One region of the Streptomyces sp. NPDC031210 genome, then DNA from elsewhere that is predicted to be linked to it. Evidence: predicted binding sites of a transcription regulator. Region 1 holds the regulator's gene; each other region holds the start of a gene.

Region 1 (9,468 bases):
CCCTGCTCTACGGCGAGATCGTGCCCTACCACGGCGGCTCCGGCGGCGCCCGCTGCACCCTCGCCAGCGCCGGCCATCCCCTGCCCCTGGTGCTCGGCGCCGACGGCGCGGTCCGCGTCGTGGCGGCGCCGCAGATGCTGCTCGGCGTCGTCGAGGACGCGGCGTACGAGAGCGAGTCCTTCGACCTGTGCCCGGGCGAGACGCTGCTGTGCGTGACCGACGGGGTGACCGAGCGCCGCTCGGGCCGCCATCAGTTCGACGACGAGGACGGCCTGGCCACCGCGCTGGCCGCCTGCACCGGCCTCGGCGCCACCGCCATCGCCGAACACATCCGCAGCACCGTCCACGCCTTCGCCTCCACCCCACCCGATGACGACCTCGCGCTCCTGGTCCTCCAGACGGCGCCGAAGGGGGCGCTATAGGGCCCGCCGGGCGCGTGGCCCGCATCCCCGTCCGCATGACGGACAATGGTTCCCATGCCTTCCGCACTGCCTGATGGTGAGCCGATGCCCGAGGACGGGGCGCTGCCCGGTCATGCGCTGGCGGGGGCGACCGAGCGGCCACTCGGCTTCTACCTGCACGTGCCGTACTGCGCGACCCGCTGCGGCTACTGCGATTTCAACACCTACACCGCGAGCGAGCTGCGCGGCTCGGGCGGCGCCCTGGCCTCCCGCGACAACTACGCCGACCACGTCGTGGAGGAGATCCGCCTGGCCCGCAAGGTGCTGGGCGCCGACCCGCGCCCCGTCGAGACCGTCTTCGTCGGCGGCGGCACCCCGACCCTGCTGCCCGCCGCCGACCTCGGGCGGATGCTGGGCGCCATCCGCGACGAATTCGGCCTCGCGCCGCACGCCGAGATCACCACCGAGGCCAACCCGGAGTCCGTCGATCCGCGCTACCTCGCCGAACTGCGCGAGGGCGGCTTCAACCGCGTCTCCTTCGGCATGCAGAGCGCACGGCAGCACGTCCTCAAGATCCTCGACCGCACGCACACCCCCGGCCGCCCCGAGGCGTGCGTCGCGGAGGCGCGGGCGGCCGGCTTCGACCACGTCAACCTCGACCTGATCTACGGCACCCCCGGCGAGAGCGACGACGACTGGCGCGCCTCCCTGGACGCGGCGATCGGCGCCGGTCCCGACCACGTCTCGGCGTACGCCCTGATCGTGGAGGAGGGCACCCAGCTCGCCCGGCGGATCCGCCGCGGTGAGGTCCCGATGACCGACGACGACGTGCACGCCGACCGCTACCTCCTCGCCGAGGAACGTCTCTCGGCGGCCGGATTCACCTGGTACGAGGTCTCGAACTGGGCCACCTCCGCAGCGGGCCGGTGCCGCCACAACGAGCTCTACTGGACCGGCGCCGACTGGTGGGGTGCCGGCCCCGGCGCGCACAGCCACGTCGGGGGCGTGCGCTGGTGGAACGTCAAGCACCCCGGCGCCTACGCCCAGGCCCTCGCGGAGGGCCGCTCCCCGGGCGCCGGCCGCGAGATCCTGCCGGACGAGGACCGGCGGGTGGAGCGCATCCTGCTGGAGCTGCGGCTCTCCGACGGCTGCCCGCTGGACCTGCTCGCCCCCGCCGGCGCCCGCGCCGCCGCGCGCGCCCTGGCGGACGGGCTGCTGGAGGCCGGGCCGTACGGCGAGGGGCGGGCCGTATTGACGCTCCGGGGGCGGCTGTTGGCGGACGCGGTGGTGCGGGATCTAGTGGACTGAGCCCTCGAACGAGTGAACCGATGCGATGGGCGTGCGGGCCCGCCTAGGCTGTTCCTAGCCTGTGCCGTATACACGGCGACGGGAAACGGAGGCCATGGAGATGACCGCTGTGGATGAACGCCGGATGACGGAGCTCTTCGAGAACCTTGAGGTTCCCGAGGGCATCAAGATTGAGCTCCTCCGGGGGGAAATCGTGATGATGGCGGGGCCTGACGTGGTCCACAACGACATCGTGGAAGCGGTCATGGACCAGATTCCACGGAAGCGGTGGAGGCGTCTCCAAACACAGGACATCGCGATCCTTGAGGAGTCCAGCGAGCCTCAGCCCGACCTCGTGGTACTGAAGCGAGGACTGGGGCCGGGCACGGGCCGGCTGATGCCGACCGAGGTGATCACGATGGTTGTCGAAGTGGTCTCCAAGAACAGTGTCGACCGTGACTACGGAGCCAAGCGCTCGATCTACGCCGCGGGCAAGGTGCCCTCCTACCTGATCATCGATCCGATCGTGGCGCACTGCGTCCTCCTCACCGAACCCGTCGGCGGAGGCGACGAGGCCGACTACACCGTCCAGCGGATCACCAAATTCGGCGACCCCGTCCCGCTGGAACCGCTCGGCTTCGAACTGGACACCAGTGAGTTCGGCACGCTTCCCGGTGTCAGGCCGCACTGCCGACCGTGACGAAGTCGATCAACTCCTCCACGCGTCCCAGGAGCTGCGGCTCCAGGTCTTTGTAGGAGTGCACGCACGAGAGGATCCGCTGCCAGGCGGCGCCCGTGTTGGGCGGCCAGCCCAGCGCCCGGCAGACACCGGTCTTCCAGTCCTGGCCGTGCGGCACGGACGGCCAGGCCGCGATCCCGACCGATGACGGCTTCACGGCCTCCCACACGTCGATGTACGGATGGCCCACGACCAGCGCATGGTCACCGGTCACCTCGGCCGCGATCCGGGACTCCTTCGAGCCGGGCACGAGGTGGTCGACGAGGACGCCGAGGCGGGCGTCCGGGCCGGGGGAGAAGCCGCGGACGATCGCCGGCAGGTCGTCGATGCCCTCCAGGTATTCCACGACGACGCCCTCGATGCGCAGGTCGTCGCCCCACACCCGCTCGACCAGCTCGGCATCGTGCCGGCCCTCGACGTAGATGCGGCCGGCCCGCGCGACCCGGGCGCGGGCGCCGGGGACGGCCACCGAGCCGGACGCCGTACGCGCCGGCGAGCCCGCGGCGGGTCGCCCGCCCTGGGGCCGTACGAGCGTGACGACGCGGCCTTCCAGCAGGAAGCCGCGCGGCTCCAGGGGGAAGACCCGCTGCTTGCCGAACCGGTCCTCCAGCGTGACCGTCGGCCCCTGGGCCGTCTTCTCGCACCGGATCACGGCCCCGCAGTAGCCCGAGGTGACCTCCTCGACCACCAGGCCGGCGTCGGCGGGCACTTCGGGTGCGGGCCGCCGCTTCTTCCAGGGCGGGGTGAGATCGGGGCTGTAGCGCTTGCTCTGCATGGGGACCTGTTCTGTGACGCGCGGCCGGGCCGGTGAGGGACGGGAGCCGGTGAGGAGGCGGGAGGGGGATCGGGGGGACAGGGACGGAACGGAGGGAAGATAGGGGCCGGGCGGCTCGTCAGGCGGGTGACACGCCGAAGCGGGCGGCCAACTCCTCGCGCTGGGCCCGCACGAAGCGGGCATCGACCACGGCGCCGTGACCCGGTACGTACCGCGCGTCCTCACCGCCCAGGGCGAGCAGCCGGTCCAGCGCCGCCGGCCACTGCCGCGGCAGCGCGTCCGGACCCGCGCTCGGCTCGCCGGACTCCTCGACCAGGTCACCGCAGAAGACGACCTCGGGGTCGCCGCCCCGGCCGGGCACCAGAACTGCCAGGTCGTAGGCCGTATGGCCGGGCCCGACGTTCGCCAGCAGCACCTGCCGATCGCCCAGGTCGACGGTCAGCTCGGCGTGGACATGGTGATGCGGGACGACGAGGAGGTCGGCGGCCTCCGCGGCGAGGTCCACGTCCAGGCCGTGGCGCACCGCGCTCCACCGCAGGTCCTCCCGGCTGTGCCGCAGCCAGTCGGCCAACCCGGTGGCGCCGAACACCTCCACGCCCGCGAACGCGGCGGTCCCCAGCACATGATCGAAATGCGGGTGGGTCAGAGCGATATGCGTCACTTCGCGGCCCAGGAGGCCGCGGACGGACCGGCGCAGGTCCGCGCCGTCGCGGATCGTCGCGCCGGTGTCGACCAGCAGCACGCCCTCCGATCCGGCGATCACACCGACCGTCTCGTCCCAGCCGGTCATGCGGCGCCTGGCGATACCGTCACCGAGCCGTTCCCATCCAGCCTCTTCCCAAGCAATGCGCATACCGAGACGCTAGCTCTCCCGCGATAGCGTTGCCCGGCAAAGGTCCGATCGCCGTCCCGGGCAGGCGTTCGACGGCCTTTCGGTAGGCGTTCGCTATGGCGGCTCTTGCCGTGCCCGTGCTACCCGGCCGTACACTGGCCAGGGTCTGGCACTCGGCCCGTGTGAGTGCCAGGCGAGACGAACGGTGACGACGATCCGGCAGGACGCCCGGGACAGGAGGTGCGCGGGATGCTGAGCGAACGCAGACTCGAAGTGCTGCGCGCCATCGTCCAGGACTACGTCGGGACGGAGGAGCCGGTCGGCTCCAAGGCGCTGACCGAGCGCCACCAGCTCGGCGTCTCCCCGGCCACGGTCCGCAACGACATGGCCGCCCTGGAGGACGAGGGGTTCATCGCCCAGCCGCACACCAGCGCCGGGCGGATCCCCACCGACAAGGGCTACCGCCTGTTCGTCGACAAGCTGGCCGGCGTCAAGCCGCTGTCCTCGCCCGAGCGGAGGGCCATCCAGAACTTCCTGGACGGCGCCGTCGACCTCGATGACGTGGTGGGCCGCACGGTCCGGCTGCTGGCGCAGCTCACGCGGCAGGTCGCGGTCGTGCAGTACCCGTCCCTGACGCGGTCCACGGTGCGGCACGTCGAGCTGCTGTCGCTGGCCCCCGCGCGGCTGATGCTGGTGCTGATCACCGACACCGGCCGCGTCGAGCAGCGTCTGGTCGACTGCCCGGCACCGTTCGGCGAGACGTCCCTGGCGGATCTGCGGGCGCGGCTCAACAGCCGCGTCGTGGGGCGCCGGTTCGCGGATGTGCCGCAGTTGGTGCAGGATCTGCCGGAATCCTTCGAGCAGGACGACCGCGGCACGGTCTCGACAGTGCTGTCGGTGTTGCTGGAGACTTTGGTGGAGGAAACCGAAGAGCGGCTGATGATCGGCGGAACCGCCAATCTCACGCGTTTCGGGCACGATTTCCCACTGACCATCCGGCCGGTGCTGGAGGCCCTTGAGGAGCACGTGGTGCTGCTCAAGCTGCTCGGGGAGGCCAAGGACTCGGGCATGACCGTACGTATCGGGCATGAGAACGCCCATGAAGGCCTGACGTCCACATCGGTCGTCGCGGTCGGTTACGGTTCGGGCGACGAGGCAGTCGCCAAACTCGGCGTGGTCGGACCGACCCGCATGGACTACCCCGGAACGATGGGAGCGGTACGCGCAGTGGCACGTTACGTCGGACAAATCCTCGCGGAGTCGTAAGTGGCCACGGATTACTACGCGGTCCTGGGCGTTCGGCGCGATGCCCCGCAGGACGAGATCAAGAAGGCGTTCCGGCGGCTGGCGCGCGAGCTGCACCCGGACGTCAACCCGGATCCCAAGACCCAGGAGCGGTTCAAGGAGATCAACGCCGCTTACGAGGTGCTGTCGGACCCGCAGAAGAAGCAGGTCTACGACCTCGGCGGCGACCCCCTGTCGCAGTCGGGCGGCGCCGGTGGCGCGGGCGGCTTCGGCGCGGGCTTCGGCAACTTCTCCGACATCATGGACGCCTTCTTCGGCACGGCGTCGCAGCGCGGACCGCGCTCGCGCACCCGCCGGGGCCAGGACGCCATGATCCGGCTCGACATCGACCTGAACGAGGCGGCCTTCGGGACGACCAAGGAAATCCAGGTCGACACCGCCGTCGTCTGCACGACGTGCAGCGGCGAGGGCGCGGCGCCCGGTACGGCGGCGCAGACCTGCGACATGTGCCGCGGCCGCGGCGAGGTCTCGCAGGTCACCCGGTCCTTCCTCGGCCAGGTCATGACCTCGCGGCCGTGCCCCCAGTGCCAGGGCTTCGGCACGGTCGTGCCGACGCCGTGCCCCGAGTGCGCGGGCGACGGGCGCATCCGCTCCCGCCGCACCCTCACCGTCAAGATCCCGGCCGGTGTCGACAACGGCACCCGTATCCAGCTCGCGGGCGAGGGCGAGGTCGGCCCCGGCGGCGGCCCCGCCGGCGACCTCTACGTCGAGATCCACGAGCTGCCGCACCCGGTCTTCCAGCGGCGCGGCGACGACCTGCACTGCACGGTCACCATCCCGATGACGGCGGCCGCCCTGGGCACGAAGTGCCCGCTGGAGACGCTGGACGGGGTGGAGGAGATCGACGTCCGCCCCGGCACCCAGTCGGGCCAGTCGATTCCGCTGCACCAGCGCGGTGTGACCCATCTGCGCGGTGGTGGCCGCGGTGACCTCATCGTCCACGTCGAGGTGCAGACTCCCTCCAAGCTCGATCCCGAGCAGGAAGAGTTGCTGCGGCGACTGGCCAAGCTCCGGGGTGAAGAGCGCCCCACGGGCCAGTTTCAACCGGGGCAGCAGGGGCTTTTCTCGCGGCTGAAGGATGCGTTCAACGGGCGGTAGGCCGACGGTTGGTCGGCTGTGTGCGGCCGGGCCGGTTCCAGGGGAAAACCCCTCGGGACCGGCCCGGCCCCCGTTCGGGCGGCGGTGGTGGGCGTGACACGATGTGGTCATGCCCACCGCGCTGACCGATCTTTGCCGCTACCCGATCGTGCAGGCCCCGATGGCGGGCGGTGCCGCCTGTCCGGAGCTCGCCGCCGCCGTCTGCGAGGCCGGCGGTCTCGGCTTCCTCGCCGCCGGCTACAAAACCGCCGACGGCATGTACCAGGAGATCAAACAGCTTCGCGGGCTGACCGGCCGGCCCTTCGGTGTGAACCTCTTCATGCCGCAGCCCACGCTCGCCGACGTGGCGGCCGTCGAGGTCTACCGCGAGCAGCTCGCGGGCGAGTCGTCGTGGTACGAGACCCCGCTCGGCGAGATCGACCCCTACGGCGGCGTCGACGACGGCTACGAGGCGAAGCTGGCGATACTGCGCGACGACCCGGTGCCGGTGGTCTCGTTCGCGTTCGGCTGTCCCTCCCGCGCGGTCCTCGACGCGTTCGCCAAGGTCGGCACGTACACCATCGTGACCGCGACCACCGCGGCCGAGGCGCAGGCCGCGCAGTGGTCCGGTGCCGACGCGGTCTGCGTCCAGGGCATCGAGGCCGGCGGTCACCAGAGCACCCACCGCGACGACCCGCAGGCCGACGGCACCGGCGCGGGCATCGGCCTGCTGTCCCTGATCGCGCAGGTGCGTGAGGCGGTGCAGATCCCGGTCGTCGCCGCGGGCGGGATCATGCGCGGCGCGCAGATCGCCGCCGTGCTGGCCGCGGGCGCGTCGATGGCGCAGCTCGGTACGGCCTTCCTCGCCACCCCGGAGTCGGGCGCCAACATCGTGCACAAGCAGGCGCTGACCAATCCGCTGTTCACCCGCACCGAGTTGACCCGCGCGTTCTCCGGGCGGCCGGCTCGTGGCCTGGTGAACCGTTTCCTGCGGGAGCACGGGCCCTACGCACCGGCCGCCTACCCGGCCGTCCACCACCTCACCTCCGGCCTGCGCAAGGCCGCGGCGAAGGCCGGCGACGCGCAGGGCATGGCGCTGTGGGCCGGCCAGGGGCACCGGCTGGCACGCGATCTGCCCGCCGGCCAGCTCGTGGGGGTGCTGGCGGCCGAACTGGACGCGGCGCGCGCCGCGCTGAGTCTCCAGGGCGGGTCCGCGTCATGACCGCGCCCGTCTTCCTCGTCGACGCGCTCGCGGGCGTACGGGCCGGCGGCACGCTGACGCTGGACGGGCCCGAGGGCCGGCACGCGGTGTCGGTGCGCCGGCTGCGGGCCGGCGAGGAGATCGTGCTGACGGACGGCAGGGGCACCGGCGCCGAGGGCACCGTCGCCGCCGTCGAGGGCAAGGACCGCCTCACCGTCACCGTCACCGGTCTGCGCACCGAAGCGCCCGCCTCCCCGCACATCACCGTCGTCCAGGCGCTGCCCAAGGGCGACCGGGGCGAGCTGGCCGTCGAGACGATGACCGAGACCGGCGTCGACGCCATCGTCCCGTGGTCGGCGGCGCGTTGCGTGACGCAGTGGAAGGGTGAGCGGGCCGCGAAGTCGCTGGGCAAGTGGCGGGCGACGGCCCGCGAGGCGGGCAAGCAGTCGCGTCGGCTGACCTTCCCCGAGGTCGCCGACCCCATGACGACCAAGCAGGTGGCCGCGCTGCTCGCCGGCGCCGACTTCGCCGCCGTCCTCCACGAGGAGGGCAGCGCCCCGCTGGCGACCGCCGAACTCCCCGGCTCCGGCAGCGTCGTGCTCGTCGTCGGCCCCGAGGGCGGGGTCTCCCCGGAGGAACTCCTCGCCTTCGGCGAAGCCGGGGCCAGGCCCTACCGGCTGGGCAGGACCGTGCTGCGCACCTCCACCGCCGGTACGGCCGCGACGGCGGTCCTGCTGGCCCGTACGGGCCGCTGGAGCTGAGCGCGGACTCCACCCGGCGACGCGCCCGGTCAGCCGACGACGCGGCGGTGCGCCGACGCCTCAAAGGCCCCTCGGCGCACCGCCGTTGACTCTCTCACCGGCGCCCGCCCGGCCGTCTCGGACCGGAGCCGCCCCGGCCGGCTCGCACGGAGCGGCCCGGACCGGCTCGGCGCGGAGCGGGATCAGACCAGCTCGGCCTGGAGCCGGATGTCCTTGACGGCCAGTGCCTGGCTGACCGGGCAGTTGGCCTTGGCGTCCGCCGCGGCCTCCTGGAACTCCTCTTCCGACAGGCCCGGCACGCTGGCCCTGACGGTCAGGACGATGCGGGTGATGCCCTCGCCCGGCTGGAAGGTGACATCGGCCTGGGTGTCGAGCGAGGCGACGGTGTAGCCCTTGCCCGCCAGGCCGTGCGAGAAGGCCATGGAGTAGCAGGAGGAGTGGGCGGCCGCGATGAGTTCCTCGGGGCTGGTGACGCCGTTCGGCTCCTGCGTCCGGGCCGGCCAGCTCACGTCGTACGTGCCGATCTTGGAGGACTCCAGGGCGACGGTGCCCTTGCCCTCGAGGAGGTTGCCTTCCCAGTGGGTCTTGGCGGTGCGCGTGGTTGCCATGGTGCATAACTCCCGGTTGTGGGGCGAACAGGCGGTCTGCGGGCCCAGCTTAGGGCCTGGCGCGAGACCGACGCCGCCGCCGCGGCCCCGCCGTCGTCCCGCCGCGGTCCGCCCCCCGGGGGACGGTCGCTGCGCTGCCGGGTGGGGGCGGCCCGGTAGCATCCGAGGCCGTACGCGTGGTGCGTACGGTGCAGGTGTGCGCCGCGACGCGATACGTGCCGCGGCCCGCCCAGCAGTTCGAAACGGCCGGCCGCCGCGCCGCGGTGGCGGCCGAAGATTCGGGAGGAGCCCACCGGTGGCGGGAGAACCGCAGGCCGACTGCCTGTTCTGCAAGATCGTGGCGGGGGAGGTGCCGGCGGACATCGTCCGGGAGACCGAGACCACCGTCGCCTTCCGCGACATCAATCCCCAGGCCCCGACGCACGTCCTGGTGATCCCCAAGGTCCACTACGCCAACGCCCTGGAACTGGCCGCGGCGGAGC
Region 2 (9,468 bases), on a different contig from region 1:
CTTCAAGGCCGGCCACGACGTGGTGCGGCCGCAGAAGCCGAACACCATCGCCAAGTCGCTGGCCATCGGCAACCCGGCCGACGGGCCGTACGTGCTCGACATCGCGCGTCGGACGGGCGGCGCGGTGGAGGATGTCGACGACGAGCAGATCGTGGACGCGATCAAGCTGCTGGCGCGGACGGAAGGGATCTTCGCGGAGACCGCCGGCGGGGTGACCGTCGGTGTGACCAAGAAGCTCATCGAGAACGGTCTGCTCGACCCGTCCCTGTCCACCGTCGTCCTCAACACCGGTGACGGCCTCAAGACGCTTGACGCCGTCGCACCCACCACCGGGCCCACAGCCACCATCCGCCCGAGCCTGGACGCGTTCCGCGCGGCCGGCCTGGCCGGCTGAGCCCCGCCCGTACGCCGCCGCTGGCAGCACCGAACTCGCACCCGTCGCTGGAAGGCAGAACCATGAGCGTCAACGTCCGCATCCCCACCATTCTCCGCACGTACACCGGTGGCAAGGCCGAGGTCCCCGCCCAGGGCGCGACCCTGGCCGAGGTGATCGCCGACCTGGAGAAGAACCACCAGGGCATCGCGGCCCGTGTGCTGGACGACGCGGGCAAGCTGCGCCGTTTCGTGAATGTGTATGTCAACGACGACGACGTGCGTTTCGAGCAGGGTCTGGAGACGCCGACGCCGGAGGGCGCCGGTGTGTCGATCATTCCCGCCGTGGCCGGCGGGTGCTGATTCGCGCCATCCCTTCCCCCGCGTGACGTGAATTGCCCCGTTCGCCGAAAAGCGGACGGGGCAATTCCGTGTCGTTAAAGGGGATACCATTGTGGCGATCCCGCTCCGCGCGCATGCCGAACGCATATGAGACCGCGCCGAGTTGTGCGCAAAGTGTGTGCGGCTTTTGCCGCCTAGGTGCCGCTATGCCCGGCCCGACTCGCCCGGGATAAAGGGGAATCGCGGCATATCGCCGATTCCATGGGCCCCAGAATTCTCGTCCGATTGACCTGTTGCGCTGGGCAGTGGTGCAGATACATTCAGCGGCGGTCGACGCGTTCCGGCGCACACCCCACGGGCCTCTCGCGGGGTGAGGTCTGACCCGGGGTCGCGGAGTGCGGTCCTGTGCAAGGGCCAGTAATAGGGGAGTTAGGCATGGCTCAGGGCACCGTCAAGTGGTTCAACGCGGAGAAGGGGTACGGCTTCATCGCGGTCGACGGTGGTGCGGATGTTTTCGTCCACTACAGCGCGATCCAGATGGACGGCTACCGCACCCTTGAGGAGGGTCAGCGGGTCGAGTTCGAGATCTCGCAGGGCCAGAAGGGGCCGCAGGCGGACATGGTCCGGGTGGCGGCCGGCTGAAGCGCCGACCGACTGCAGCGTCAAGGAGGCCCGCACCCCTCGGGGGGTGCGGGCCTCCTGCCGTCCGCCGGGAGGCCCGCACCCCTCTACGAGACTCCGCTGGAGCCGCTTGCGCCCACCCGTCGCCCGACCACCGCCCCTATACAAGACTCCGCTGGAGCCGCTTGCGCCCACCCGTCGCCCGACCGCCACCCCGATACGAGACTCCGTTGGAGCCGCTTGCACTCTCGGGGGTCGAGTGCTAATCATTGCGTTAGCACTCTCCCAGTGAGAGTGACAGAACTTGGACCGGGCCGGTGAGGCCCGCAGGCGCGGTGGGGCAAGGAACCACCGGGCACGCTGGCCGTCCGTCGCGGGCGCCTCTCGGTCCGGAGCAATCCACCCCGTCCGGGAGGACCACTTCACATGGCCAAGATCATCGCGTTCGACGAGGAGGCACGGCGCGGTCTCGAGCGCGGGATGAACCAGCTCGCCGACGCCGTCAAGGTCACCCTCGGCCCCAAGGGCCGCAACGTCGTCCTCGAGAAGAAGTGGGGCGCCCCCACGATCACCAACGATGGTGTTTCCATCGCCAAGGAGATCGAGCTCGAGGACCCGTACGAGAAGATCGGCGCCGAGCTGGTCAAGGAGGTCGCGAAGAAGACGGACGACGTCGCCGGTGACGGCACGACGACCGCGACCGTCCTGGCGCAGGCGCTGGTCCGCGAGGGCCTGCGCAACGTAGCCGCCGGCGCCAACCCGATGGCCCTCAAGCGCGGCATCGAGAAGGCCGTCGAGGCCGTCTCCGCCGCCCTGCTGGAGCAGGCCAAGGATGTGGAGACCAAGGAGCAGATCGCCTCCACCGCCTCCATCTCCGCCGCCGACACCCAGATCGGCGAGCTCATCGCCGAGGCGATGGACAAGGTCGGCAAGGAAGGCGTCATCACCGTCGAGGAGTCCCAGACCTTCGGTCTGGAGCTGGAGCTCACCGAGGGTATGCGCTTCGACAAGGGCTACATCTCGGCGTACTTCGCCACCGACATGGAGCGTATGGAGGCGTCGCTCGACGACCCGTACATCCTCATCGTCAACTCCAAGATCAGCAATGTGAAGGACCTCCTTCCGCTGCTGGAGAAGGTCATGCAGTCCGGCAAGCCGCTGCTGATCATCGCCGAGGACGTCGAGGGCGAGGCCCTGTCGACCCTGGTCGTCAACAAGATCCGTGGCACCTTCAAGTCCGTCGCCGTCAAGGCCCCGGGCTTCGGTGACCGCCGCAAGGCCATGCTCGGCGACATCGCCATCCTCACCGGTGGCACCGTCATCTCCGAGGAGGTCGGCCTCAAGCTGGAGAACGCCGGTCTCGACCTGCTGGGCCGTGCCCGCAAGGTCGTCATCACCAAGGACGAGACCACCATCGTCGACGGTGCCGGCGACAGCGACCAGGTCCAGGGCCGCGTGAACCAGATCCGCGCCGAGATCGAGAACAGCGACTCGGACTACGACCGCGAGAAGCTCCAGGAGCGTCTGGCGAAGCTGGCCGGCGGCGTGGCCGTCATCAAGGCCGGTGCCGCCACCGAGGTCGAGCTCAAGGAGCGCAAGCACCGCATCGAGGACGCCGTTCGCAACGCGAAGGCGGCCGTCGAGGAGGGCATCGTCGCCGGTGGTGGCGTGGCTCTGCTCCAGGCTTCCCAGGTCTTCGAGAAGCTTGAGCTCGACGGCGACGAGGCCACTGGCGCCAACGCTGTGAAGCTGGCCCTGGAGGCCCCGCTGAAGCAGATCTCCGTCAACGGCGGCCTTGAGGGTGGCGTCGTGGTGGAGAAGGTGCGCAACCTGCCCATCGGCCACGGTCTGAACGCCGCGACCGGTGAGTACGTCGACATGATCGCCGAGGGCATCATCGACCCGGCGAAGGTGACCCGTTCCGCTCTGCAGAACGCCGCCTCCATCGCCGCGCTGTTCCTCACCACCGAGGCCGTCATCGCCGACAAGCCGGAGAAGGCCGCCGCCGGCGGCGCTCCGGGCGGCATGCCGGGCGGTGACATGGACTTCTGATCCTCCCGGATCACTCGTCCTCAACGTTCGCCGGGGCGGCACCCTTTCCGAAGGGTGTCGCCCCGGCGGCGTTCTCTCGCCACACGTCCATTTCACGCCGTCTTCACCCTTCCCCTACAACTCTCTCCGGTCGTCGCGGGTCTTGTGAGCGTCAACTGCCGCTCGGGCCAAGGGAGAAGGATCGCGCCCGCGCCTGTGGCGGCAGCGGCACACCATTCAGCCGTGGATGCCGCGTGCATCCATCCCGCAGGCAGCAGGAGAGTCCCGCATGCCCCAGCACTTCCGTACGACCCTGGCCACCGCGGCCGCCACCGCTCTGGCGGCCGGGCTGCTGACGGCCGTCACCGGCACCGCTTCCGCCGCCGGCAGTGCCGCCGCGAGCGGCGCTGACAGCGCCGCGCCGGCCGCCGACGGACGCCAGGGTGACTTCAACGGCGACGGTTACCGCGATCTCGCGGTCGCCGCGCCCGCCGCCACTGTCGACGGCAAGAAGGGCGCCGGCGCCGTCACCGTGCTCTACGGTTCGGCGCGCGGCCTGGACGCGTCCCGGCGGATCACTTTGAGCCAGAACTCCCCGGGCGTTCCGGGCGCCGCCGAGGCCGGTGACCTCTTCGGCTCGGCCCTCGCCGCCGGTGACTTCAACTCCGACGGCTACGCCGACATCGCGGTGTCCGCCCCGCAGGAGGACGTCGCCTCCGACACCGACGGCGGCACCGTGCAGATCCTGTGGGGCGCGGCCGGGGGTCTGTCCGGCAGCGGCGCCGCCACCCTCGCCGACCCCGCCCCCGCGCAGCACGACCGCTTCGGCGCGGCGCTGGCCGCCGGCGATTTCGACCGTGACGGCAGGAGCGACCTGGCCGTCGGCACCTCGTCCTCGAACCTGCACGTCTTCAAGGCGGGCTTCAGCCGGGCGGGCGCCGCAGGCGCGCATACGGCCATCGCGCTGCCCATCCTCGGCGAGTCCCGCAACGGCATCCTCCAGCTCACCGCCGGCGAGGTCACCGGCCAGGGCTACACCGATCTCGTCGTCAGCGCCTACGACAAGAACTCCCCCTACTACAACGTCAATTACTACCTGCCCGGCACCGCCTCCGGCCTGGTCGGCGCCCGCGCCAAGCGGCTGCCCGCCGGCATGATCACGGCCATCGGCGACGTCAACGGCGACGGTTTCGGCGACCTGGTCACCGGCATGACCTTCGACGACCGCGTGCCGGGCAGCACCAAGGGCGGCAAGGTCAACATCATCCACGGCTCGGCCGACGGCCCGAGGGTGGATCTGATCGACACCGTCACCCAGGAGTCCGGCTCGGTGCCCGGCAGCTCCGAGGCCGGGGACGCGTTCGGGTACGAGGTCGCGCTCGGCGACATCAACCGCGACGGCTTCCAGGACCTGGCCATCGGTGTGGCGCACGAGAGCATCGACGGCGCGGTCGAGACCGGTGCGGTGACCGTGCTGCGCGGCTCGTCCTCCGGCATCGACACCTCGCACAACGTCCAGTACTTCCACCAGAACACGCCGGGCGTCCCGGGTGCCAACGAGAAGGAGGACCTCTTCGGCGGCGAGGTCTTCCTCTCCGACCTCAACGGTGACAAGAAGGCCGACCTGACGGTGGGCGCCACCTACGAGGACGGCGGCAACGGCGCGCTCACCACCCTCCCCTCGGACGGCACCCGCCTGGTCACCACGGGCTCCCGCTTCCTCTCCCCGTCCACCGTGGGCGTCTCCACGGACGGCGCCCCGCAGTTCGGCAGCATCATGGCCGGCTGAGGCCGGCTCAACCCGCTCGGCTCGATCCGCTCCGCTCGGCCCGTTCGGCTCAGCCCGCTCCGCTCGGCCCGCCTGACGCACGTGTCAGGCGGGCCTTGCCCATGGCGGCGGGCCTGTGCGTGGCGCGTTGACCTGCCCGCCACCGGACACGACAGTTGCTCTCTGATGATTTCTCACGATCAGAGGTGAATTGTGACACCGCAGGTCCTTCCGCATGACGTGCAGGGCTCCGGCCCGCGACGAGCCCTCCTGCTTCACCACTGGTTCGTCGGCCGGTCGAGCTTCGACGGGATGCGCGCGCACCTCGACGGGGACGCGTACAGCTACGCGTTCCTGGACTGCCGTGGCTACGGCGAGGCGAAGGGCGCCGACGGTGACTTCACCATGGAGGAGATCGCCGGCGATGCCCTCGCCGTGGCCGACCACCTGGGCTGGGAGACGTTCTCGGTCGTCGGCCACTCCATGGGCGGGATGGCGGCCCAGTTGATGCTGCTGAACGCCCCCTCGCGCGTTCGCTCGATCATCGGGGTGGCGCCGGTCGCGGCGTCCGGCCTGCCGCTCGAAGGAGAGATGTGGGAGCTGTTCGCGGCGGCCGACCGGGAGCCGGGCAACCGGAAGGCGATCATCAACACCACCACCGCCGAACGGCACGACGACGCCTGGCTGGACGCCATGGTGAGCCGCTCGCTGGAACAAGCCTCCACTGCCGCCTTCCGCGCGTACCTGGACTCCTGGTCGCGGACCGATTTCCATGAGCGGGTCCAGGGCAACCCGACACCGGTTGCCCTCATCGCCGGCGCCCACGATCCCGTGGCGGGGGCTGAAGCCCTGCGGGACACGTGGCTGCGGTGGTACCCGAACGCCACGCTGACCGAGCTGGAGGACGCGGGCCATTTCCCGCCCGAGGAAGCTCCACAAGCCCTCGCCGTGGCCGTCGAGCGAGCCCTCGGCTAAGGGAGCGCCGGAGCGCGGGTCGCCGCCTCGCGCAAGTGCTGGACGCGGGCCCGGACCTGGTCGGCCGTGGGCCCCGCCGGACGGTGGTTCGGTGGGGTCTCGCCCCGGCAGGGGCCGCAGACGCCTCCGGGCAGCGCCTCGGGGCGCCCGGGGGCACGGCAGACGGTGCATTCCATGACGCGGAGGGTGTGGGGTGCCCGGGGCGTCGGGCGCGCGGGCCGTGCCGGGGCGGGGTCCGGCTCGGGCGGCATCTTGGCGAGCAGCCTGCCTCGGGCGAAGCGGCCGGGGTGGTGGACCTGCGGTGGCAGCCCGGAGGTCAGCGCGGCCAGCAACTCGTCGGTCGTCGCGCCCCGCGCGAGCCATTCCTCGGCGAGCGCTTCGAGCGCGTCGCAGTCGGCGGCGGACAGCGTCATACGGGGTTCGGCGCGGCCGAGGGCGGCGAGGAACGCGTAGGCGGGGCTGTGCGGGCGGCGTGGCGGCCGGGGCGCCGTGGCGGGATCCGGTGCGGGGGAGGCGGGCCGGTCGCTGGTCGGGACGTTCCCGGCGCACAGCGCCATCCACCAGGCGTCGTCGCGGGCGGTACGGGAGAAGTACGTCCGCGTCACCCAGAGGGGACTGCCGCCGTCACTCATGTGGTGCTCGGTGACGCGACGCAGATGACCGGCTTCCGACAGGCGCCGCAGCGCCGTCCGCAGGGCGCACTGGCCGTAGTCCGGTAACACCTTGGCCAGCGTCTTCACGGAGATGTCCGCGCCCTCGGGCAACCGGTCGAGGTAGGCGGCGATGGACGCCTCGCGGCGCGGCAGATGCGAGAAGTCGCCGGGCCGGGAAGGGCGTTGGTCGGGCGCGCTGCGCTTGCCGTAACCGGGGCGGGCGGAGGGGTGGGGGAGTGCGGACGCGCACGCGTCGGCGTTAGAGTCTTTGGAAGCCACGAGATCAGTCCTGTGGATCTTGATGGTCAGACCCCGGTCGGTGTTGGCGCACCTGCCGGGGTTGTTTGTTGTCGCGAACGCTAGACCGGCGTGACGTGTTGTGGCAAGCCGGTCACGGGTGGTCAAAGTCGGGCAGGGGGAGGGTGGGTGGGTTACTTCCCTCCGCCCGTTCCTTGGAAAGAGGGCTCGGGGTCCGTGGCTTGAGCCCCGGACCCCGAGTGGGTGTCAGACGCCCCGCAGATCCTCGGACTTGACGCCCGCGACGAACGCCGCCCACACCGGCGCCCGGAACACGAGCGCCGGGCCGTCGGGGTCCTTGGAGTCCCGAACGGGAACGATGTCGGAAAGCCCGTCGGCGACCTCCAGGCAGTCGCCGCCATCGCCACCGCTGTACGTGGACTTGCGCCAAGTGGCCGTGCTCACGTCGTACTCACGGTTGATCCTCATGTGCGTAATCCTCCGCCACTGATTCGATCAAGGCCAGGGATTCTTGTGGTGACAGTGCGCTGGCCACTAGCAGATCGTAGGTGAGTTGGTGGCGGCCGACCGTAGCTGGGTCGTCTTGCAGGCGGCCAGTTCCCAAGCCTTGGAGGTAGGCGAGCGGAGGCGCGTCCTCAAATTCCATCAGCTTGACGGAGCCGTTCAGCGCCGCATGAGCCCCCGCTGTGAACGGCAGAACCTGAATGACGAGCCTGTGCATCTTGGCCAGCGCCACCATGTGTCGTAGTGCCTCCGCCATCACTGCTGGACCGTCGACCTTGCGGCGCAGCACCGCCTCATCAAGGACGACCCACAACAATGGCGTTGTTGGATCGTCGAGGAGACGCGCGCGTTCGAGTCGGGCCTCGGCCAGTCGGTCGATCACGTCCTCGGTCGCGGTTGGCTGGTAGGCGCGGAACACCGCCCGCGCGTACGGCTTCGTCTGAAGCAGCCCGGGAATCAGCGCGGGCGCGTACTCCTTGATCACTTTCGCGAGCGCTTCCGCCTCCGCCGCTTCCGCGAAGTGATCCGGGTACTTGGACTTCGTCGCCGCCGTGCAATTGCGCGCGAAGTAGCCGTCCGTCTTGAGGATCTCGTCGATCCGCACGGCGTGGTCCATCTGCATCCGCCGGGTGCCCGCCTCCAGTTGGCCGATGAAGGAGCCGCTGACGAAGAGGGGGGCGCCGAGTTCGTCCTGGGTAAGGCCGGCCTTCTCACGCTGATGGCGTAACTCCGCGCCGAGCATCGCGCGGGGTGAGGAAGACGGATCGAGGGGCTTGGGTCCGGGCATCGCAGCAACTCCCTGTCGTACACGTTCGGTTGTTGGGTCTGCGCCTCTGTCCAGGCTAGCCCCGCAACCGCCACTCTGTGTGCACAAAGCGAACACTCAGCGTGGAAGGTGATGGTCATGGCGGAGACACCGGTTGAGCAGGTGCGGGCGGCCGAGGACGTGACGGCGGAGCTGAATGCCGCGCTGCGGGCGGTGGGGGTCACCCTGCCCTCGCTGCGTACCGATCCGGTCTCCTGCGCGAGCGCGGCGATGGGGCCGCTCATCGAGCTGGGGCGCTGCAATCTCAGCACCGCCCGCAGGCTCACCGAGATCCTGGCGGCCTACGAGGTCACGGCGTGCCGGGAGCGTCAGGCGTGAGTCCGGTGACCGGCCCCGCTCCGGTCGGTGGCTACGCCGTGGACGGGCGGGACGGTCGGGTCGGCAAGGTCATGGGGCAGGTGGGGCCGTGCGTACAACTGCGCCCGCCCGGGGGCGGCCGGGAATGGGACTGTCCGGCGCACGCGCTTCGGGCCGCCCCGCCGGACGCCGTGCTGACGGCACGGGTCAAAGAGCTGAACTGGGAGAGCCGGATGCCGTGACGGGAGCGGGGCCGGGCGGGGGACCGTCGGGGGAGCGGGGGCCGGTGTTCAGCTCCGTCCGCAGGTGCTTGCCGAGGCCGAAGGAGTACGTGGCCAGGAAGCCGGTGAGGTAGCCGGCGGCCAGGCCCAGGGCGTAGACGGTGAGCGTGGCGGCGAAGCCCTGGTTGCCCTTGACCAGGGGAAAGAGGGCCCAGCCGGAGGGGCCGATGGCGGTGGAGCCCACGGTGGTGCCCAGTTGGTGGAACAGGCCCACGAAGCCGCCGCCGACGGCGCCGCCGAGACAGGCGGTGATGAAGGGGCGGCCCAGTGGCAGGGAGACGCCGTAGATCAGTGGTTCGCCGACGCCCAGGAAACCGGCGGGGAGGGCGGACTTGATGGTTTTGCGGATCGAGCCGTTGCGGGGGAGGCGGACGTAGACGGCGAGGGCGGCGCCCACCTGGCCCGCGCCGGCCATGGCGAGGATCGGCAGCAGGACGGTGTAGCCCTGCTGCTCGATCAGGGTGGTGTGGAGGGGGATGAGGGCCTGGTGGAGGCCCAGCATGACCAGCGGGAGGAAGAGGCCGCCGAGGACGAAGCCGG
Region 3 (9,468 bases), on a different contig from region 1:
CCCGGGCTGGCTCCGATCCGGCCACGCCGTTCCGTAGTTTCCGACAAGCCGTCGGTAAGATGTTGCGCGTGCGGTGCCGGGCGTGGTGACATGGGTCCGAGAGCTCCGGTTAGGCCAACCTAACCTCCGCCGCTTGCCCCATGAGCCCGGGAGGCGTCCATGTCGGCCCACCAGCCAGTTGCCGCGGCGGCCCGGCGCGCCGAGCACGACGCGCCCGAGCAGCCGCCGACCATGAACCAACTGCTCGCGGCCTGCGCCGCGGCCAGCGCCGTCTCCACACCCCCCGACGCCCCCGCGCCCGCCGACCGCTCCGGCGAGGCGGAAACGGAAGAGGAACGGGAAGGGGACTCGGGGGCCGCGTCCACCGGGGGACGCGACGCGGCGTAGCCCGTAGGGGGGATAACGCGGGCCGCCGGAGGGCGGGCACCGCGCGGCGGCCTACTTGACGACGACGACCTTGCCGCCGCGCAGCGCGAAGTCCCACATGGCCTTGCCGTCCTGCCGCGTCTCGCGGATACCGCCGGTCTTCTTGGCGGCGCCCGGGTCCGGCGTGGAGCCGTCGACCGCCGCGCTGAAACCGATCACGACGCCGTTGACGTTGGCGAACTGCACGACGTGCTCGACCGCGATGCCGTCCGAGCCGGTGATGCTCACCCAGCGCGAGGTGACCGCGTACGTCCCGGCGGGCGGGCTGACGGTGCTCGGCGCGACCGGGAACGTCCGGACCGCCTTGCCGTCCGCGCCGACCAGCCAGACCCGCTTGGCGCCCAGCGAGTACACCACCCGCCGGCCCTGCCCGGAGTCGGCGGGGACCGCGACGGGACGCGGCGCGCGGTGCTTCTTGCCGTGCCGGTCGCCGGCCGACGCGTCCTTGCCGGCGGTGCGGCCGCCGTCCTGCCGCGTCGGGACGAGGTGGTCCGGCGCGGACGCCGAAGCCTGGTAGCCGAGCACACCCACCGCGACCAGGGCCGCCGCGGTCAGGGCGGTGACGATCGAGCTGCTCTTAGCGGGCACCGCGGTGCCACCTTTCCGTACTCTTCCCCGCGCCGGCGGCGGGGCCCCGGCCCGGCCGCCCGGCCGCCGGGCCGGCCAACTACGGGGCGACGGTAGCACCGGAACGGGGACCGCCGGCCGAGCCGTAGTCTTAAGGGCGTGCTGCTGCTAGCTCTTGACACCGCCACCCCCGCCGTCACCGTCGCGCTCCATGACGGCTCCCGCGTCCTCGCCGAGTCATGCGAGGTGGACGCCCGCCGGCACGGCGAACTGCTGCTGCCCGCCGTCGACCGGGTACTGGTCGAGGCCGGGCTGAAGCTCGACGCGGTCACCGACATCGTGGTCGGCGTCGGCCCCGGCCCCTACACCGGCCTGCGCGTCGGCCTGGTCACCGCCGCGACCTTCGGCGCCGTCCTGGACGTGCCCGTGCACGGCCTGTGCTCCCTGGACGGCCTGGCGTACGCCGCCGGAGGGGAGGAGCCCTTCGTGGTGGCGACGGACGCCCGCCGCAAAGAGGTCTACTGGGCGCGCTACGCCAACGCCAGGACCCGCCTGACCGAGCCCGCCGTCGACCGCCCCGCCGACCTCGCCGACCAGGTCGCCGGCGTGCCCGCCGTGGGCGCGGGCGCGCTGCTGTACGACACGGTCTTCACCGGAGTGCGCCGCGACGGCCCCACCCACCAGTCCGCCGGCGCGCTGGCCGGCCTGGCCGCCGAGAAGCTCGCGGCCGGCGAGGAGTTCCTGCCCGACCGGCCGCTGTATCTGCGCCGCCCCGACGCGCAGGTCCCGGCCAACTACAAGGTGGTCACCCCCAAGTGACGCCCGCCGCCCGCCCCGGACAGGCGCCCGGCGCGCGGCCCCCCGCGGCCGCCCCGCCCGGTGCCGCGACGCTGCGCGAGATGCGCTGGTGGGACCTGGACGCGGTGCTCCAACTGGAACGCGCGCTGTTCCCCGACGACGCCTGGTCGCCGGGCATGTTCTGGTCCGAGCTGGCCTACGCCCGCGGCGCGCACGCCAACCGCCGCTACCTCGTCGCCGAACTGGCCGGCCGGCTCGTCGGCTACGGCGGGCTCGCCGCCGTCGACGGCACCGGCGACATCCAGACCATCGCCACCGCCCGCGACCAGTGGGGCACCGGCCTGGGCGCCCGGCTGCTGGGCGAGCTGCTGTCCGCCGCCACCGCCTTCGAATGCCGCGAGACGCTGCTCGAAGTGCGGGTCGACAACCTCCGCGCGCAGCGCCTGTACGAGCGCTTCGGCTTCGTGCCGATCGGCTTCAGGCGCGGCTACTACCAGCCCGGCAACGTCGACGCCCTCGTCATGCGCCGCACCGCCGACCCCGACCCCGGCGTCCCGGCCGCTCCCGGCGCCCCCTTCGACCCTTCCGCACAAGGAACTTGAGAGATATGGCTGACTCACGCGGCGGACCGCTCGTCCTCGGCATCGAGACCTCCTGCGACGAGACCGGTGTCGGCATCGTCCGCGGCCACACCCTCCTCGCCGACGCGGTCGCCTCCAGCGTCGACGAGCACGCGCGCTTCGGCGGCGTGGTCCCCGAGGTCGCCTCGCGGGCCCACCTGGAAGCGATGGTCCCCACCATCCAGCGCGCCCTGAAGGACGCCGGCGTCGCGGCGAGCGACCTGGACGGCATCGCCGTCACCGCCGGCCCCGGCCTGGCCGGCGCGCTGCTGGTCGGCGTCTCCGCGGCCAAGGCGTACGCCTACGCCCTGGGCAAGCCGCTCTACGGCGTCAACCACCTCGCCTCGCACATCTGCGTCGACCAACTGGAGCACGGCGCGCTGCCCGAGCCGACGATGGCGCTGCTGGTCAGCGGCGGCCACTCGTCGCTGCTGCTGGCCCCGGACATCACCTCCGACGTCCGGCCGCTGGGCTCGACCATCGACGACGCGGCGGGCGAGGCGTTCGACAAGATCGCGCGGGTGCTGCACCTCGGCTTCCCCGGCGGCCCGGTCATCGACCGCTACGCACGCGAGGGCGACCCGAACGCGATCCGCTTCCCGCGCGGCCTGACCGGCCCCCGCGACCCGGTCTACGACTTCTCCTTCTCCGGCCTGAAGACGGCCGTCGCCCGCTGGATCGAGGCCAAGCGGGCGGCCGGCGAGGACGTCCCGGTGGCGGACGTCTCGGCGTCCTTCCAGGAGGCCGTGGTGGACGTGCTGACCCGCAAGGCCGTACGGGCCTGCAAGGACCACGGTGTGGACCACCTGATGATCGGCGGCGGCGTCGCGGCCAACTCCCGGCTGCGGGCCCTGGCCGAACGCCGCTGCGAGGACGCCGGCATCACCCTGCGCGTCCCGCGGCCCAAGCTGTGCACCGACAACGGAGCGATGGTCGCGGCGCTGGGCGCGGAGATGGTCGCCCGCAACCGGCCGGCCTCCGACTGGGACCTGTCCGCCGACTCCTCCCTGCCGGTCACCGAACCCCACGTCCCCGGCACGGCCGCGGCCCACCACCACGGCCACGACCATGTCCACGAGGTCAGCAAGGACAACCTGTACTCCTGAGCGGACCGCCCGCGGGGTGTGTCTTTACGGGAGCGGCGGCGCCGGCTGCCCCAGCAGCATGGTGGGGGCGCCGGCGACCCGGGTCAGGAAGATCGTGCAGGAGTGCGGGCCGCCGCCCAGCTTCAGCTTCTTGCGCAACTCCTCCGGCTCGACCGCCGAACCCCGCTTCTTGATCACCGCGATGCCCACCTCCCGCTCGCGCAGCAGCGCCCTCAGCTTCTTGACGTTGAACGGCAGCACGTCGGTGAGCGCGTAGGCGGTCGCGTAGGGCGTCGGGGTCCGCCGGTCCGCGGTGAGGTAGGCGATCGTCGGATCGATCAGCCGCCCGTCGATCCGCTCGGCGACATCGGCGACCAGATGGGCGCGGATGACCGCGCCGTCCGGCTCGTACAGCCAGTCCCCGACCGGGCCCGCCTGAGGGTCGGGCAGGCCCGCCCCCAGCAGCGAGTCGCCCGCCGGCAGCAGGGTGGCGCGGCGACCGCCCGGGCACAGGCCCGGCGCGCCGCCGGCCGGGGCCGTGCCGAACCACAGGACGGCCTCCTTCACCTCGCCGGAGTCGGAGATCCACTCCGTCTCGGCGTCCGCGGGCAGCAGGTCGTGCGCCACCCCCGGCGCGATCTTCAGCGCCGCGACCGGTGCCGTACGGGCCTTGGCGACCGCCCAGGACAGCGGCGGTGAATACGCCTCCGGATCGAAGATGCGGCCGCCCATCACCCGCCCCCGCCGCGCCGGATCGACGAACACCGCGTCGTAACCGGTGGTGTCCACCTCCGTGACGTCGGCGCAGCGCACCTCGATCAGGTCCGCGAGCCCGAGGGCCTCGGCGTTCGCCCGCGCCGCCGCGCAGGCCAGCGGATCGCGGTCGACGGCGAGCACCGAGACGCCGGCCCGGGCCAGCGCGAGGGCGTCCCCGCCGATCCCGCAGCACAGGTCGGCCAGCGTCCGGACGCCCAGCGCGGCGAGCCGGGTGGCGCGGTGGGCGGCGACCGTGGCGCGGGTGGACTGCTCGACGCCCTGCGGGGTGAAGTACATCCGCCGCGCGTCCGCCCCGAACTTCGCCACCGCCCGCTGCCGCAGCCGGGCCTGGCCGAGCGCGGCGGAGACCAGCGGCGCGGGATGGTCACGGCGCAGCCGGGTCGCGGTCGCCAGTTCGTCGGCCGGGTCGTGGTCGCGCAGGGCGGCCAGCAGGTCCTGCCCCTCGGGGGCGAGCAGGGCGGAGAAGGTGTCGAGGTCGGTCACCTGCCCCATTGTGGGCCAGCCGGCGGGCCGCGCGGCGTGGCGGGCGGCCCGGCCGCCGGGGCCGCCCGGCAGGAGGGCTATGCGGGGGCCGCGCGCACCGGCTCGCGGCGGCGCTGGGCGCGGTCGCTGATCCGCAGCAGCAGCGCCACCATCACCCAGTTCGCCACGAGCGACGAGCCGCCCTTGGCGAGGAACGGCAGGGCCTTGCCGGTCAGCGGGATCAGGCCGGTGACCCCGCCGGAGACGACGAAGACCTGGAGCACCAGCGCCCCGGCCAGCCCGACCGCCAGCAGCTTGCCGAACGGGTCGCGGGCGGTCAGCGCCACCCGCAGGCCGCGCTGCGCGAGCAGCGCGTACAGCAGCAGGACGGCCATCACCCCGGCGAGCCCCAGCTCCTCGCCGACGGTGGTGAGGATGAAGTCGCTGTTGCCGGCGAAGCCGATCAGCTCCGGGTGGCCCTGGCCCAGGCCGCTGCCGCCGATGCCGCCGCTGCCGAAGCTGAAGAGCGCCTGCCCCAACTGGTCGGACAGGCCGGCGTGGCGGCCCTGGGGGGTGAAGGCCGTCATCGGGTTCTGCCACGCCACGATCCGGCCCTTGACGTGCGGTTCGATGGAGCCGACGGTGACGGCGCCCACCGTGGCCATCAGGAGGCCGCAGACCACCCAGCTCGTGCGCTCGGTGGCCATGTACAGCATGATCACGAAGACGCCGAAGAAGATCAGCGAGGTGCCCAGGTCGCGTTCGAAGACCAGCACCAGCAGGCTGATGGCCCAGATGGTGAAGATCGGGCCGAGCTGGCGGCCGGGCGGCAGTTGGACGCCCAGGAAGCGGCGGCCGGTCAGCGCCAGCGCGTCGCGGCTGACCGTCAGATAGCCCGCGAAGAAGACCGCGATCGCGATCTTCACGAACTCGCCGGGCTGCAGGGACAGCGGCCCGATGAAGATCCAGCGCTTGGCGCCGAAGGTGTCACCGGGGAAGAACGCCGGCGCCATCAGCATGACCAGCGCCACCGCCATCGTCAGATAGATGTAGCGCTGGATCAGGCGGTGGTCCTTGAGCAGGATCAGTACGGCGACGCAGACCACCACGCCGATCGCCGTCCACACCATCTGGCCGGGGCCGGCCTGCGGCATCTTCAGCCGGGGGTGCGCCGCGTAGGTGAGGTCCAGGCGGTGCAGCAACACCAGCCCGATGCCCGTCAGCAGCGTGGCCAGCGGCAGGATCAGCGGATCGGCGCGCGGCGCGAAGCGGCGCAGCACCAGGTGGGGGACCAGCGCCATGAGGAACACGCTCGCCGCGAAGACGGCCAGGCCCGTGGGCAGCCGGCCGGTCATCGACAGCGCGGCGTAGACGTGCCCGAAGACGGTGATCAGGACGACGAGGGCGAGCAGCCACGCCTCGGTCCTGCGCCGGTCGGGCGCCTGGGCGAGGGCGGCGAAGGTCATCGTGCGCTCGGCGTCGCTCTCCCGCCTCCCGGCCGCCCGGGCGGCGCTGGTGGGTCCACGCACGGCATTCCTCCGCCCACGGTCGTCCGGGCCGCGGGCCCGGGCGGGGCGGGCCCGGGCGTCGTTCGGCAGTCGGAGTGGTAGACGGGGCAGCCACATGGGGGGTTGCGGGCGAAGCGGAAGGTGTGTCCGAACCGGCACCTTCGCGGCGGCCGGATCCCCCCGCCGGCGACGCGGCCGAAAGCGCCGAACTGGCACTCCGCTTGACCGAGTGCTAACCGCGTCATAGTCTCAGCGTTGGCACTCTCCACCGGGGAGTGCCAAACACAGCGACGGGCAGGTCCGGCACCCGCGACGACGGATCCACCTGGTCGCCACCTCAGACAGTTAACCCCGTGAGATCTCCGAAGGGGGAGGTCGGATCGTGACGACCGCCAGCTCCAAGGTTGCCATCAAGCCGCTCGAGGACCGCATTGTGGTCCAGCCGCTCGACGCCGAGCAGACCACGGCCTCGGGCCTGGTCATTCCGGACACTGCCAAGGAGAAGCCCCAGGAGGGCGTCGTCCTGGCCGTGGGCCCGGGCCGCTTCGAGGACGGCAACCGTCTTCCGCTCGACGTCACCGTCGGCGACGTCGTGCTCTACAGCAAGTACGGCGGCACCGAGGTGAAGTACAACGGCGAGGAGTACCTCGTCCTCTCGGCTCGCGACGTTCTCGCGATCGTCGAGAAGTAGTCGGGGGTCTGGGATAGCTCCCCAGACCTGTACAGCACCCAGAATTGCCTAGATCTGCGCCCCTGGTTCCCGCGTCTAAACAACCCGGGGCAGGGGCGCAGTTCGTTTGAGCGATAGCGGTCACCGCTGCGTGGCCGAGGATCGCAACGAGAGGACTTGAAGCAACCCATGGCGAAGATCCTGAAGTTCGACGAGGACGCCCGTCGCGCCCTCGAGCGCGGCGTCAACAAGCTTGCCGACACGGTCAAGGTGACGATCGGCCCCAAGGGCCGCAACGTCGTCATCGACAAGAAGTTCGGCGCGCCGACCATCACCAACGACGGTGTCACCATCGCCCGCGAGGTCGAGCTCGACGACCCGTACGAGAACCTGGGCGCCCAGCTCGTGAAGGAGGTGGCGACCAAGACCAACGACATCGCGGGTGACGGCACCACCACCGCCACCGTGCTGGCCCAGGCGCTGGTCCGCGAGGGCCTGCGCAACGTCGCCGCGGGTGCCTCCCCGGCCGCCCTGAAGAAGGGCATCGACGCCGCAGTCAAGGCCGTGTCCGACGAGCTCCTCGCGACGGCCCGCCCGATCGACGACAAGGCCGACATCGCCGCCGTCGCCGGCCTGTCCGCGCAGGACAAGCAGGTCGGTGAGCTCATCGCCGAGGCGATGGACAAGGTCGGCAAGGACGGTGTCATCACCGTCGAGGAGTCCAACACCTTCGGCCTGGAGCTGGACTTCACCGAGGGCATGGCCTTCGACAAGGGCTACCTCTCCCCCTACATGGTCACCGACCAGGAGCGTATGGAGGCCGTCCTCGACGACCCGTACATCCTGATCCACCAGGGCAAGATCGGTTCCATCCAGGACCTGCTGCCGCTCCTGGAGAAGGTCATCCAGGCCGGCTCCTCCAAGCCGCTGCTGATCATCGCCGAGGACGTCGAGGGCGAGGCCCTGTCGACCCTGGTCGTCAACAAGATCCGTGGCACCTTCAACGCCGTGGCCGTCAAGGCCCCCGGCTTCGGTGACCGCCGCAAGGCGATGCTCGGCGACATGGCCACCCTCACCGGTGCCACCGTCATCGCCGAGGAGGTCGGCCTCAAGCTCGACCAGGCCGGTCTGGACGTGCTGGGCACCGCCCGCCGCGTGACCGTCACCAAGGACGACACCACCATCGTCGACGGTGGCGGCAAGAGCGACGACGTGGCCGGCCGCGTCAACCAGATCAAGGCCGAGATCGAGGCCACGGACTCGGACTGGGACCGCGAGAAGCTCCAGGAGCGCCTCGCCAAGCTCGCCGGTGGCGTCTGCGTCATCCGTGTGGGTGCGGCCACCGAGGTCGAGCTCAAGGAGAAGAAGCACCGTCTGGAGGACGCCATCTCCGCGACCCGCGCCGCGGTCGAGGAGGGCATCGTCTCCGGTGGTGGCTCCGCGCTCGTCCACGCCGCCAAGGTGCTGGAGGGCGGCCTGGGCAAGGTCGGCGACGAGGCCACCGGTGTGGCCGTCGTCCGCCGCGCCGTCGTCGAGCCGCTGCGCTGGATCGCGGAGAACGCCGGCCTCGAGGGCTACGTCATCACCGCGAAGGTCGCCGAGCTGGAGGCCGGTCAGGGCTTCAACGCCGCGACCGGTGAGTACGGCGACCTGGTGAAGGCCGGCGTCATCGACCCGGTCAAGGTCACGCGCTCCGCGCTGGAGAACGCCGCGTCGATCGCGTCGCTGCTGCTGACGACCGAGACCCTGGTCGTCGAGAAGCCGGCCGAGGAAGAGGCCGAGGCGGGCCACGGCCACGGCCACGGTCACTCGCACTGACGCGTCAGCGCGTCACCGGCTGAACGGCCCCTGTTCCCGCTCGTGAGCGACGGGAGCAGGGGCCTGCCGCCTTTTCAGGCGCTTTCCACGCGCCGGGTGGCGTCAGCTTTCGGCGCCGAGCTGGCGCATCAGGCCCATGAGGTCCTCGTGCCACCAGCCTTCCTGGATCTTGCCGTCCTTGAACCGGAAGATCGTGGTGCCCGTCATGGTGCACTGCCTGCCCGACGGCGCCAGGCCCATGAATTCGCCCTTGTGCGTGCCGTTCCAGCTCCACAGCGTCACGACGCAGTCGCCCTGGCAGATCTCCCGCTCCAGGCTGAAGGTGAAGTCGAAGGCGTCGCGCCAGCCCCTGACGTCCGCGCGGATGTGCTCGGACCCGACGGTGCTCTCCGGCTTGGCCACGTCGTGGTCCACGTAGTCCGGCGCGAACACCTCGTCCACGGCGTCGAGGTTGCCCCCGGCGGCGATCTCGTGGAAGAAGCGGCGGGAGGCGGCCTCGTTGAGCTGCTCGTCACGGACCACGTCGAGGTCGGTGAAGGTGGGCGTCCCGTCGCAGAGCTCCACCATCTCCTGGAAGATCCGGTCCGTCTCCGGCAGCCGGGAGTTCCTCATCGCGTCTTCGTACGACGGGAATTCGATGATCTCCACGACGTGCGACCCGTCGGAGCGGTCCTTGCCCATCATGCCGTGGGTGGCGGTCCGCTTTCCTTTGGTCTGCTCGACCCACTGGTCCATGA

The links. Region 1 encodes HrcA, which represses chaperone genes, less so after heat shock. Its sites were predicted from a motif close to TTNGCACTCNGNNNNNCNGAGTGCNAA; they were not measured.
Region 2: the regulator HrcA is predicted to act here: its motif matches at 1,610-1,636, upstream of groL (chaperonin GroEL).
Region 3: the regulator HrcA is predicted to act here: its motif matches at 6,453-6,479, upstream of groES (co-chaperone GroES).

The regions. Positions count from the first base shown of each region.
Region 1 covers NZ_JBVIHH010000002.1:501,174-510,641, forward strand. Annotated here, with positions in the region: gene ACZ45Z_RS05865 (SpoIIE family protein phosphatase) at 1-422, shown strand, start outside; gene hemW (radical SAM family heme chaperone HemW) at 477-1,709, shown strand; gene ACZ45Z_RS05875 (Uma2 family endonuclease) at 1,810-2,388, shown strand; gene ACZ45Z_RS05880 (DUF3097 domain-containing protein) at 2,366-3,202, opposite strand; gene ACZ45Z_RS05885 (MBL fold metallo-hydrolase) at 3,321-4,055, opposite strand; gene hrcA (heat-inducible transcriptional repressor HrcA) at 4,284-5,300, shown strand; gene dnaJ (molecular chaperone DnaJ) at 5,301-6,437, shown strand; gene ACZ45Z_RS05900 (nitronate monooxygenase) at 6,547-7,638, shown strand; gene ACZ45Z_RS05905 (16S rRNA (uracil(1498)-N(3))-methyltransferase) at 7,635-8,378, shown strand; gene ACZ45Z_RS05910 (OsmC family protein) at 8,561-8,986, opposite strand; gene ACZ45Z_RS05915 (histidine triad nucleotide-binding protein) at 9,282-9,468, shown strand, end outside.
Region 2 covers NZ_JBVIHH010000008.1:129,049-138,516, forward strand. Annotated here, with positions in the region: gene thrC (threonine synthase) at 1-394, shown strand, start outside; gene ACZ45Z_RS16940 (MoaD/ThiS family protein) at 457-735, shown strand; gene ACZ45Z_RS16945 (cold-shock protein) at 1,150-1,356, shown strand; gene groL (chaperonin GroEL) at 1,762-3,387, shown strand; gene ACZ45Z_RS16955 (hypothetical protein) at 3,656-5,155, shown strand; gene ACZ45Z_RS16960 (alpha/beta fold hydrolase) at 5,348-6,109, shown strand; gene ACZ45Z_RS16965 (hypothetical protein) at 6,106-7,041, opposite strand; gene ACZ45Z_RS16970 (DUF397 domain-containing protein) at 7,267-7,488, opposite strand; gene ACZ45Z_RS16975 (helix-turn-helix domain-containing protein) at 7,472-8,311, opposite strand; gene ACZ45Z_RS16980 (hypothetical protein) at 8,429-8,668, shown strand; gene ACZ45Z_RS16985 (hypothetical protein) at 8,665-8,889, shown strand; gene ACZ45Z_RS16990 (PTS transporter subunit EIIC) at 8,855-9,468, opposite strand, start outside.
Region 3 covers NZ_JBVIHH010000018.1:135,554-145,021, forward strand. Annotated here, with positions in the region: gene ACZ45Z_RS28570 (hypothetical protein) at 160-387, shown strand; gene ACZ45Z_RS28575 (hypothetical protein) at 439-1,014, opposite strand; gene tsaB (tRNA (adenosine(37)-N6)-threonylcarbamoyltransferase complex dimerization subunit type 1 TsaB) at 1,153-1,812, shown strand; gene rimI (ribosomal protein S18-alanine N-acetyltransferase) at 1,893-2,393, shown strand; gene tsaD (tRNA (adenosine(37)-N6)-threonylcarbamoyltransferase complex transferase subunit TsaD) at 2,399-3,517, shown strand; gene ACZ45Z_RS28595 (THUMP-like domain-containing protein) at 3,542-4,765, opposite strand; gene ACZ45Z_RS28600 (FtsW/RodA/SpoVE family cell cycle protein) at 4,834-6,201, opposite strand; gene groES (co-chaperone GroES) at 6,626-6,934, shown strand; gene groL (chaperonin GroEL) at 7,103-8,731, shown strand; gene ACZ45Z_RS28615 (ester cyclase) at 8,834-9,468, opposite strand, start outside.